2 regions of the Azospirillum himalayense genome follow, and region 2 is predicted to be linked to the other one. Evidence: riboswitches for the same ligand, from Rfam matches in the RefSeq annotation. Region 2 holds a riboswitch; the other holds the start of a gene.
The links. Region 2 has a riboswitch for cobalamin ahead of cobW (cobalamin biosynthesis protein CobW). Riboswitches for the same ligand answer to the same signal wherever they lie in the genome.

Region 1 (5,196 bases), on a different contig from region 2:
GACCGGCGGGACTAATCCGAAGGGGCCTTTGCCGCGGCGGCGTTATCGGTTGGATGATGGCCTACCCGATCGAACGAATCCCCGGAGCCCTTCCGCCATGCCGACACCGCCGCAGGGAACGCCCGACCGTGGGCTGAAGCCGTTCATCCTCGCCATTCATCGCGAAGCGCTGACCACCGCCGCGGCCAAGGGGCTGACCGGCACCCTGGCGCAGGTCGCCGCCCTCCAGGACACCGCCAGCCTCGCCACCGCCAGGGCCGGACGCCCCGTCACGGAGGAGGAGGTGATGCGCCTGCTGCTGCGCGAGCGCCGCGCCCGCGGGATCCTCGAGGCGGCGGAGACGGTCACGGCCGCGCCGGTCCGCAAGCCGTCGGCCGCCCCCTCGCGGTTCCGTCTGGGGCGTTGGCGGACCGTGGCGCTGGGCATGGCCCGCGTGTCGTCCGCCGGGTTGGCGGGAAAGGCCCGCCTGTAGAAATCGGTCGGCGCGCGGTGCGCCGGTACCGAGTGACTACGCCCATTGCCCTGTTGAGTGAGTTGGGAGGCGCACTGAGGCTGTGGCTTCCCCGCCGTTCGGCACGAAACACAACATTGGGAGGTCTCATGTCCGTTCGCCTGGATCGCCGCCAACTGCTGCTGTCCGCCGGCGCCGCCGCGCTGGTGCTGGCTGCGGCGCCGCGCTTCGTTTGGGCTCAAACAGCAGGCCAGGCACCGGGCGGCAAGGGCTTCACGCTGCCGCCGCTGCCCTACGCGCCCGCCGCGCTGGAGCCGCACATCGACGCGATGACGATGAGCGTGCACCATGACAAGCACCATCAGGCCTATGTCGACAACCTCAACAAGGCCCTCGCCAACCATGGCGATCTCCAGGCGATGCCGCTGGCCGACCTGCTGAAGCGCGTGCCGGAACTGCCGGAGAGCATCCGCACCGCGGTGCGCAACAACGGCGGCGGGCACGCGAATCACAGCATGTTCTGGAGCATCATGGGGCCGAACGCCGGCGGTGCGCCGGACGGCGAGGTGGGGGCGGCCATCACGCGCGACTTCGGCGGCTTCGACGACTTCAAGACGCGCTTCAACACGGCGGGCGCCGGGCAGTTCGGCAGCGGCTGGGTCTTCGTCACCGCCGACCCGTCGTCGGGCAAGCTGGCCATCGCCGCGCGTCCGAACCAGGATTCGCCGGCCATGGAGGGCGTGCCGGTGCTGATGGGCAACGACGTGTGGGAGCACGCCTATTATCTGAAGTACCAGAACCGGCGCGCCGATTATCTGGCGGCTTGGTGGAACGTGGTCGACTGGGGCGCGGTGAACCGCCGCTACGCGGCGATCCGCAAAGGCGAACTGGTGATCTGAACGGAAAAGGGCGGCGGGGATGTCCCCGCCGCCCTTCCTTCGAACCGTCTGGTCCAGAGGGCCGGTCAGGCGCCCTGGTGCAGGCGGATGTTGAACAGCGGCCCCTGGCTCTGGCGGCGCAGCGCCTTGGCGACGGCCAGCACGGCGAGGTCGGCCAGCGGCTCGACGATGATGACGGTCATGTAGGCGGCGCCGAAGGAGGCGACTTCCGTCATGGTCTCGGCGGTGAAGCCGTGGCCGTAGAAGGCCCAGAAGGCCACCCAGGCGACGATGCCGCCCTGGTAGGCGGTGGAGAGGGCCAGCGCCTGCGAGTACTTCAGGTCGACATAGGGGGTGGCGTCGGGAACGATCCGCTTCGCCAGCAGGCTGATGCCCCACAGCGGGACCAGCAGCGTGGTGACGTTCATGCCGTACTGCGGCAGGTCGAACGGCGCGAAGAACAGGCCCTGGATCAGCAGGCCGGCGGCGAGGCCGATGGAGGCGGCACCGGCGCCGAACAGCAGGAGCAGCGTCGAACCGAGGATCAGGTGAACCTCCGACACGCCCACGGGGTGGTGCGGGAACACCTCGAAGAAGCTGAAGACCAGCGCGGTGGCGATCAGGCTGCGCAGCACCAGCGGCGCGATCCCGCCGTTGTTGCGGACGTCGTCGCGCGCCAGCTTTCCGGCCATCGCGAAGCCGCCGGCGGCCGTCGCGTAGCTGAGAGCGATCTTGGCGCCGTCCACGACGCCGGGTTCGATGTGCATGCTCTATGCCCTTTCCGAGTCTGCCATGCGTTGGGAGGGGCGTCGTTGCTGGCAGGCACCGGCATCGCAACCCCCTTGGTCCCCTGAATGGGCGCACCGGGGGGACGGCTTGCGGAAGACGGGCGGCCGTCGGGCCGGACATCGGCAAGCGACCACCGGGGCACCCCGCCCGAGGACGTACGTTCGGTTACGGCAGGTCTCCTGGCTCGCGGGTCAAGGCGGCATCGTCCGGCCTTCCCGGCGCCCGTTCCCGCAGGCGGCGCCAGTGACACGGAAAGGACGAGGCCGCTCACCGCTCACAGTTGCGGGGGCAGCGCCGGATTTGCCGTATCTCCCCGATCGGGGCGGCGCACCGGCTTCCCTCTTAGCCCCGCGACCGGAGGACGCGGGGAACCATAACCGCCGCCAGGGTAGGGGCGGGGTCCCCCGCCGTCAAGAGGGGGATGGCGCCCCATCGGGGGAGTCGCACGGCTTCCTTGACACCGCTCCCGCGGAACCGACAAGGTCCTGCGGACTGCGCGAGGACGGATCAACGGGCGAAGGACGGGGTTGCGGGCATGCTACCGGTTCATTTCCTGACCATCGTGCTGAACGGCGATCCCTTCATCCGCTATCACCTGGAGGTGTTCCGCCAGTTGCCCTTCCCCTGGCATTGGCACATCGTGGAGGGGGTGGCGGAGCAGGTCCGCGACTCCTCCTGGTGCGCGCAGCGGGGCGGGCGCGTCCCGCAGGACCTTCACCGCGACGGCCGCAGCAACGACGGGACCTCGGAGTATCTCGACCGCATCGCCGCGGAGGAGCCCGGGCGCGTGTCGGTCTACCGCAAGCCGCCCGGCGTGTTCTGGCAGGGCAAGGTGGAGATGGTGACCGCGCCGCTGGCCGCCATGACCGAGGACTGCCTGCTCTGGCAGGTCGACGCGGACGAGCTGTGGACGGCGGAGCAGATCGCCCGGGCGCGCCGGATGTTCCTCGATTCGCCGTCGCGCACGGCGGCTCTCTACCTCTGCCATTTCTTCGTCGGCCCGTCCCTGGTCCTCGACCGGCTGGACCAGTACGGCAATTACCGCGCCTACGAATGGTTGCGCACATGGCGGTACCGGCCGGGGGATTACTGGCACTCGCACGTCCCGCCCCGGCTGATGCGCCCACAGCCCGACGGGTCGGACCTCGAACTCGGCGCGGCCAACCCCTTCCTGCACGAGGAGACGGCGGCGGGCGGGCTGGTCTTCCAGCATTTCGCCTACGCGACGCGGGAGCAGGTCGCGTTCAAGGAAATTTATTACGGCTACGACGGCGCGGTCGGTCGGTGGGATGCCCTGCAGGCGGCGGGCCGAACGGTCGGCAACGGCACCCTCCCGCTGCGCGATTTCTTCCCTTGGGTGACCGACGCGGCGACCGTCTCGCGCGCCGAGCATGCCATGGTGGAGCCGCTGGCGCGCCCGGATGCCGACGGACGCTGGGGCTTCGTGCCGCCGGCGCGGGGCGCCTCGACCGCTCCGGCGATGGCGCTGCTGCGGAACTCCGGCCCCGCCGTCCGCCGCCGCACGCTCGTCCCCGGCGAACCGCAACCCTTCCCGACCGACCTGATCCGCAGCGTCGGCGTGTTCCTGCCGGACGGGATGGGGGCCGTGCTGCGGGCGTCCGGCGTCCTGCGGGAGCTGCGGCGGGCCTTGCCGCTGGCCCGGATCACCGTCTTCGCGACGCCGGACGCGGAGGCAGCGCTTGCCCTCTGCCCCTACGTCAACCAGCGCGTCACCCTGCCGCCGCTGAAGGGGCGGGCGCCCGACGACGCGCTGGTGAACGCGGTGCGCCAGGAAATCGGCCAGCAGTTCAGCGGCGCCTTCGACCTCACGATCAATCCCCACCGGGGTGAGGATGCCAGCTTCGCCAACCGCCTGATGCAGGATACGGGGGCGCCGCTCCGTCTTGGCTGCAGGGTCGGCCGGCCGGTGCGCGGCTATTACGCCGACGCCTTCCTGACCCACGTCGCTCCGACTCCCGCCGGCCTGCTGGGGGCGCTGACCGCCGGAGAGCCGGACCCCGCCACGGAGGTCTGGACCTCCCCCGCCGGCGAGCGCGCCGCCGCCGCGCTTCTCGCCGAGGGCGTTTCAGCGCGCTGGCGTTGCGCGGTCGGCCTCTCCGCGTCCGTCGGCACCGGCAGCCTGTCGGAGCTGTGCCGCCGGCTTGCCGCGCGGGGCGACACCGCCCTGGTCCTGGTCGGTGAGGAGGCCGCCAGGGGCGCCGCGGCGCGCATCGCCGAGGAGGCGGGGGCAGCCTGCCTGAACGCGGTAGGGCGGTTGGGTTTCGACGGGCTGTGCGCCCTGCTGCGGCGCTGCGACCTGTTTGTCGGGACCGGTACCCCGGCGGAGGACATCGCTGCGGCGGCCCGTCTTCCCATGGTGGGAACCGGCCCGGCGCACGGCGATCCGACCGCCGAGGCGATGGAGAACGCCATCGCGGCTTGGCTGGCCGACCGCAGCTATTGACGGGCGTTTCCACCCGGCCTGTGAGATCCGCGAGGGGAAGCGTGGAAAATCGGAGGGACGGGCGCGCAAGGCGCTTGTGTTGGCGCGTTTGCGCCGCAATGATCCGCCCCCACCGAATCCCGGACGGCCGCAAGCGGCGCGCCGCAGCGGGGCAAAACCATGGATTGAATCCGGCGGCCCGGTAAGCACACGATGCGCAGAGCAGTCATGAAACCCCGTGCGGATTGGCGTCCGGGGCTCCGCAAATACCCTTTCGGCGTCCGCGCCATGAACGCCGGCGCCTTCTGGCGCGAGGACGTGCGGTACGAGTTCTCCGCCCATCAGATCGACCTGATCGAAAGCGTCGCCGACGAGCTGCACACCATGCTGCGCGAGACGCTGCGCGCGACGGTGGACGGGCGGGCGCTGGCCCGGCTCGGGGTGCGCGGCGGCGTGGCGCGTCTGCTCGAAGCCTCCTGGAACGACTATTGGGCGGCCGGCCGCCTGAACGAGCGCGCCGGCGCGCTGATCGGGCGGCTGACGCTGGCCTATGACGGGCGCGATTCGGTCAAGCTGCTGGCCTGCAACTACGACACGCCGGAGGGGCTGTTCGCCGCCTCGATCATCCAGCGCAA
Region 2 (5,196 bases):
AGCGCGCGGGCGGTGCCGGCGGCCATGGCGTAGTTGTCGTAGGTCCACTGGAAGCCGTAGGGGCTGCAGGACTTGCCGCTGAGGTCGGTCGAGCCCGGACCGGACATCAGGAAGATGCGCTTCTTGTCCTTGGTGATGCCCTGGACGGCCAGCGCGGCGGCGGAGTTCGGCACGTCGGCGATGACGTCCACATTGCCGGCGTCGATCCACTCGCGCGCCGTGTTGGCGGCGATGTCGGCCTTGTTCTGGTGATCGGCGACGACGATCTCGATCGGCGCGCCGGCGATCTTGCCACCGAACTCCTCGGCCGCCAGACGGGCGGCGATGGCCGAACCTTCGCCGGCGAGGTCGGCGTAGATGCCGGACCGGTCGTTCATCACGCCGATCTTGATCACGTTGTTGGAGACCTGGGCGTGCGCGGCCCCGGCGGTCAGCGCCAGCAATGCGGTCCCGCAAAGCAACGTCTTGAGCATTTCGAACTCCCTTCGATTGGCTTTGTTTTGAGTGTTTTCGGCAGAGGGGGTGATTTGGTCAGACACCCAGATAGGTGTGGAGCTTGTCCATGTTCTGGGCGAGCTGGTCGTTGGGGATCATGTCCACGACATGGCCTTCCTCCATCACGTAGTGGCGGTCGGCGATGGTCGCGGCGAAGCGGAAATTCTGCTCGACCAGCACGATGGTGAAGCCGCGCTGCTTCAGCTTGCGCACCGCCACCCCGATCTGCTCGATGATGACGGGGGCGAGCCCCTCGGTCGGCTCGTCGAGCAGGATCAGGTCGGCGCCGGTGCGCAGGATGCGCGCGATGGCCAGCATCTGCTGCTCGCCGCCCGACAGGCGCGTGCCCTGGGTGGTGCCGCGGCCCTGGAGGTTGGGGAACAGCTCGTAGATCTGCGGCACGGTCATGCCGCCCGACTTCACCACCGGCGGCAGCATCAGGTTCTCGTCCACGCTGAGCGAGGAGAAGATGCCGCGCTCCTCCGGCACGTAGCCGATGCCGAGGCGGGGGATCTTGTGCTGCGCCATGCCGATCAGCTCCTTGCCCTGGAAGCGGATCGAGCCGTTGCGCTTGCCGACGATGCCCATGATCGAGCGCATGGTGGTCGTCTTGCCGGCGCCGTTGCGGCCCAGCAGGGTCACCACCTCGCCCTGGCGCACGTCGATGTTGACGCCGTGCAGCACGTGGCTCTCGCCGTAGAAGGCCTGGAGGTCGCGGATTTCCAGCATCGCGGTCTTCACGGTCGCGCCGTCAGGCATGGCCCACCTCACCCGTGCCCATATAGGCCTCCATGACCTGCGGGTTGCGCGATACGACGTCGTATGCGCCCTCCGCCAGGATCTCGCCGCGGCGGAGCACGGTGATCGTGTCCGACAGGTGGGCGACGACCGACAGATTGTGCTCCACCATCAGGATGGTGCGGTCGGCGGAGACGCGCTTGATGAGGGCGGCGGTGCCTTCGATGTCCTCGTGGCCCATGCCGGCCAGCGGCTCGTCGAGCAGCATCACCTCGGGGTCGAGCGCCAGCGTCGTGGCGATCTCCAGCGCGCGCTTGCGGCCGTAGGGCAGCTCGGCGGCGGTGTGGCCGGCCCAGGGGGTGAGGTTCACCGCCTCGATCAGTTCCTCGGCGCGGTCGTGCAGGTCGTGCAGGCTGGCCTCGGGCTTCCAGAAGTGGAAGCTGGTGCCGCGCGGGCGCTGCAGCGCGACGCGGACATTCTCCAGCACGCTGAGGTGCGGGAAAACGGCGGAGATCTGGAAGGAGCGCACCATGCCGAGCAGCGCCACGTCGGCGGGCTTCATGGCGGTGATGTCGCGCCCCTTGTAGAGGATCTGGCCGCGCGTCGGCGTCAGGAACTTGGTCAGCAGGTTGAAGACCGTGCTCTTGCCAGCGCCGTTCGGGCCGATCAGCGCGTGGATCGTGCCGCGGCGAACCTGGAGGTTCACCTCCTTCACCGCGATGAAGCCCTTGAACTCCTTCGAGAGTCCGCGCGCTTCCAGAATGATGTCGTCGGCCATGGGTGCCGCTTTTCCCTCCCTGTTCGTCCGCGTCGTCTGCCGGTCCGCGTTTTTGGTTACGCTGGTATAAGCACACGGCATGCCAACTGTGACAGCCTTTGGTAAGTCGTTGAAATTTATGAATCGGCCAATGTTGGCGTTGGGCATCGCACGCGGTCCGGAGTGTCAGCTTTCCAGACAGACTGTACCGATCTTCCGACACACCAACGGCGGGACGGGCGGAGCGTTCCGGGTTCGACGGCACGGTTTTCGGGCGCCAAATGGCCGCTTGCAAATCGGGGGTCCGCCTGCAATTCTGCGCCTCCGACGGTGCCCCGTCCGCCGTGAAGGCGCGGGGATAATAGGGAATGCGGTGCGGACCCGGATGGAGTCCAAGGCCGCGGCTGCCCCCGCAACTGTAAGCGGCGAGCCTGCCTCCGGAAATGCCACGGGCCGACAGGCCGGGAAGGCGGGAGGCGCGGCGACGACCCGCGAGCCAGGAAACCTGCCGCCGGACCGACACTCATCCAATCCGCCGGGTGTGGCGGAGACAAGGAAGCCAGATCATGACCACCGGCCCGCTGACCGCCGGAAAGACCCCGGCCACCGTCATCACCGGCTTTCTCGGCGCCGGGAAGACGACGCTGATCCGCAGCCTGCTGGAGCAGGCCGGCGGGCGCCGTCTGGCGCTGATCATCAACGAGTTCGGCGATGTCGGCATCGACGGCGAGATCCTGCGCGCCTGCGGCGACCCGACCTGCACCGAGGACGACGTGATCGAGCTGGCGAACGGCTGCCTGTGCTGCACCGTCGCCGACGATTTCGTCCCGGCCATCGAAAAGCTGCTGTCCCGCCCGCAGCCGCCGGAGCACATCATCATCGAGACGAGCGGCCTCGCTCTGCCGAAGCCCCTCGTCCAGGCCTTCCACTGGCCGGCGATCAAGACGCGGGTGACGGTGGACGGAGTGGTCGCGGTGGTCGACGCCGCCGCCGCCGCGGAGGGCCGCTTCGCCCCCGATCCGGCGGCGCTGGCCGCCCAAGCCGCCGAGGCCGGGCAGCTCGACCACGAGACTCCGGTCGAGGAGGTGTTCGAAGACCAGCTCCTCTGCGCCGACCTGATCGTGGTGAACAAGACCGATCTGGTCGATGCCGCCGATCTGGCGAAGGTCGAGGACCTGATCCGCGCCGCCATGGCGGAGGGCGGCATGGCTGAGGGCGGCATGGCTGAGGGCGGCGCTGGGCGCGAGCCCAAGATCCTGCGCGCCAGCAACGGCAAGGTCGACCCGGTGGTGCTTCTCGGCGTCGGCGCCGGGGCCGAGGACGACCTCGCCAACCGACCCAGCCACCATGACGAGGAGGAGGGTCACGACCACGACGACTTCACCAGCTTCGTCGTGGAACTCGGCCCGCAGCCCGACCCGGCGGCGCTGGCGAAGACGCTGGAGCGGGTCGCCGCCGCCCATGGCGTGCTCCGTCTGAAGGGATTCATCGACGTGCCGGGCAAGCCGATGCGCCTTCTGGTGCAGGGTGTGGGAACGCGCATCCAGACCCATTTCGACCGCTTCTGGAAGCCCGACGAGCCGCGCCGCAGCCGTCTGGTGGTGATCGGCGAGACGGGCCTGGACCGCGACGCCGTGACCGCGGCGCTGTCTTAAAAGCCCTCTCCCGCCCCGGGAGAGGGAGGGACCCGCGCGAAGCGTGGGAGGGTGAGGGTCGCCCGCGGAGACCGCAGCGATCCTTGCCAGCACCCTCACCCGCCCGCTTCGCGGGCACCCTCTCCCGGGGCGGGAGAGGGAGTGTTTGCAAAGCTGTAGCCCATGCACCTACTCGCCGCCCGCCAGGAAGACCTCGACGCCGGCCCCCAGGCCGTGGATCTGGGGCAGAGCCCGGCGGACCTCGTCGTCCTGTCCTTCTCCGACAGCGACTTGACGGCGCTCGCCGCCTGCTGGAAGCGCCACCGTGACGAGTTGCCGACCCTGCGGCTGGCGAATCTCGCGCGGCTGGGGCACCCGCTGTCGGTGGACCTCTACGTCGACTCCGTGATCCGCAAGGCGAAGCTGGTCGTCCTGCGGCTGCTCGGCGGGGCGGGCTACTGGCGCTATGGGCTGGACCATGTCGCCGCCGCCTGCCGGGAGTCCGGGGTGGCGCTGGCCGTGCTGCCCGGCTGCGCCCAGCCGAACCCCGCCCTGGAGGGCTACGGCACCGTTCCGGCCGAGGCCGCGCAACGGCTGTGGCGTGGATTCACCGAAGGCGGGCCGGACAACATGGCCAACCTGCTGGCCTACGCCGCCACTCTGAGCGGACAGGAGCGCCCCTGGCGCGAGCCGGCGCCGGTGCCGCGCTTCGGCGTCTATGAGGGCTGGTCCGGTCAGGTTGCCGGCCCCTGCGCGCCGGTCGTCTTCTACCGCTCCCACCTGCTGGCCGGCGATCTGGAGCCGGTGCACGCGCTGTGCGACGCGCTGGCCGCGCGCGGCCTCGCCCCGCTGCCGCTGTTCGTGGCGAGCCTGAAGGAGCCGGACTGCGCCGCCTGGATGCGCGCCACCCTGACCGCGCGGAACGCCGCCGTCGTGATGAACCTGACCGGCTTCTCGGCGGCGCGCGAGGACGGGTCGCCTCTGGATGCCAACGGCACGCCGGTGCTCCAGGCCGTGCTGTCCACCACGCCGGAGGAGGGCTGGCGCGGCTCCGCCCGCGGCATGGGGCCGTCCGACCTCGCCATGAACGTCGTGCTGCCGGAGATGGACGGGCGCATCCTGACCCGCGCCATCGCCTTCAAGGCCGAAGGGGCGCTGGACCCCGACCTGGAGTTCGCCCCGACGCTGATCCGCCCGGTGCCTGACCGGGTCGCCTTCGCCGCCGATCTGGCCGCCGCCTGGGTGCGGCTGGGTGCCACGCCGCGGGCCGAGCGCAAGCTGGCGCTGGTACTGTCCGACTATCCGGGGCCGGGCGGCGGCATCGGCCATGCGGTCGGCCTCGACACCCCGGCGAGCGTCGTCGGCATCCTGGAGCGGCTGCGCGCCGAGGGCTACGCGCTGGACGGGCTGCCCGCCGGCCCCGCCGCCCTGATGGAGGCGCTGACCGGCGGCGCCACCGCCACGATGAGCCTGGACGACTACCGCCGCCTCGCCCCCGCCGAGGCCCGCGCTTGCATCACAGAATGCTGGGGCGATGAGCAGGCCGACCCGCTGGCTGACGGCACCATCTTC

Region 1: linked by a shared signal. The riboswitch ahead of ACFPMG_RS16025 (energy-coupling factor ABC transporter permease) and the one ahead of cobW (cobalamin biosynthesis protein CobW) in region 2 are both predicted to bind cobalamin.

The regions. Positions count from the first base shown of each region.
Region 1 is NZ_JBHSLC010000031.1:32,120-37,315, reverse strand. It holds gene ACFPMG_RS16035 (hypothetical protein) at 98-472, shown strand; gene ACFPMG_RS16030 (superoxide dismutase) at 601-1,350, shown strand; gene ACFPMG_RS16025 (energy-coupling factor ABC transporter permease) at 1,416-2,096, opposite strand; cobalamin riboswitch at 2,271-2,509, opposite strand; gene ACFPMG_RS16020 (glycosyltransferase family 9 protein) at 2,654-4,582, shown strand; gene ACFPMG_RS16015 (glutathionylspermidine synthase family protein) at 4,790-5,196, shown strand, end outside.
Region 2 is NZ_JBHSLC010000115.1:50,548-55,743, reverse strand. It holds gene ACFPMG_RS31395 (ABC transporter substrate-binding protein) at 1-473, opposite strand, end outside; gene ACFPMG_RS31390 (ABC transporter ATP-binding protein) at 532-1,254, opposite strand; gene ACFPMG_RS31385 (ABC transporter ATP-binding protein) at 1,247-2,011, opposite strand; cobalamin riboswitch at 2,302-2,517, shown strand; gene cobW (cobalamin biosynthesis protein CobW) at 2,557-3,645, shown strand; gene cobN (cobaltochelatase subunit CobN) at 3,808-5,196, shown strand, end outside.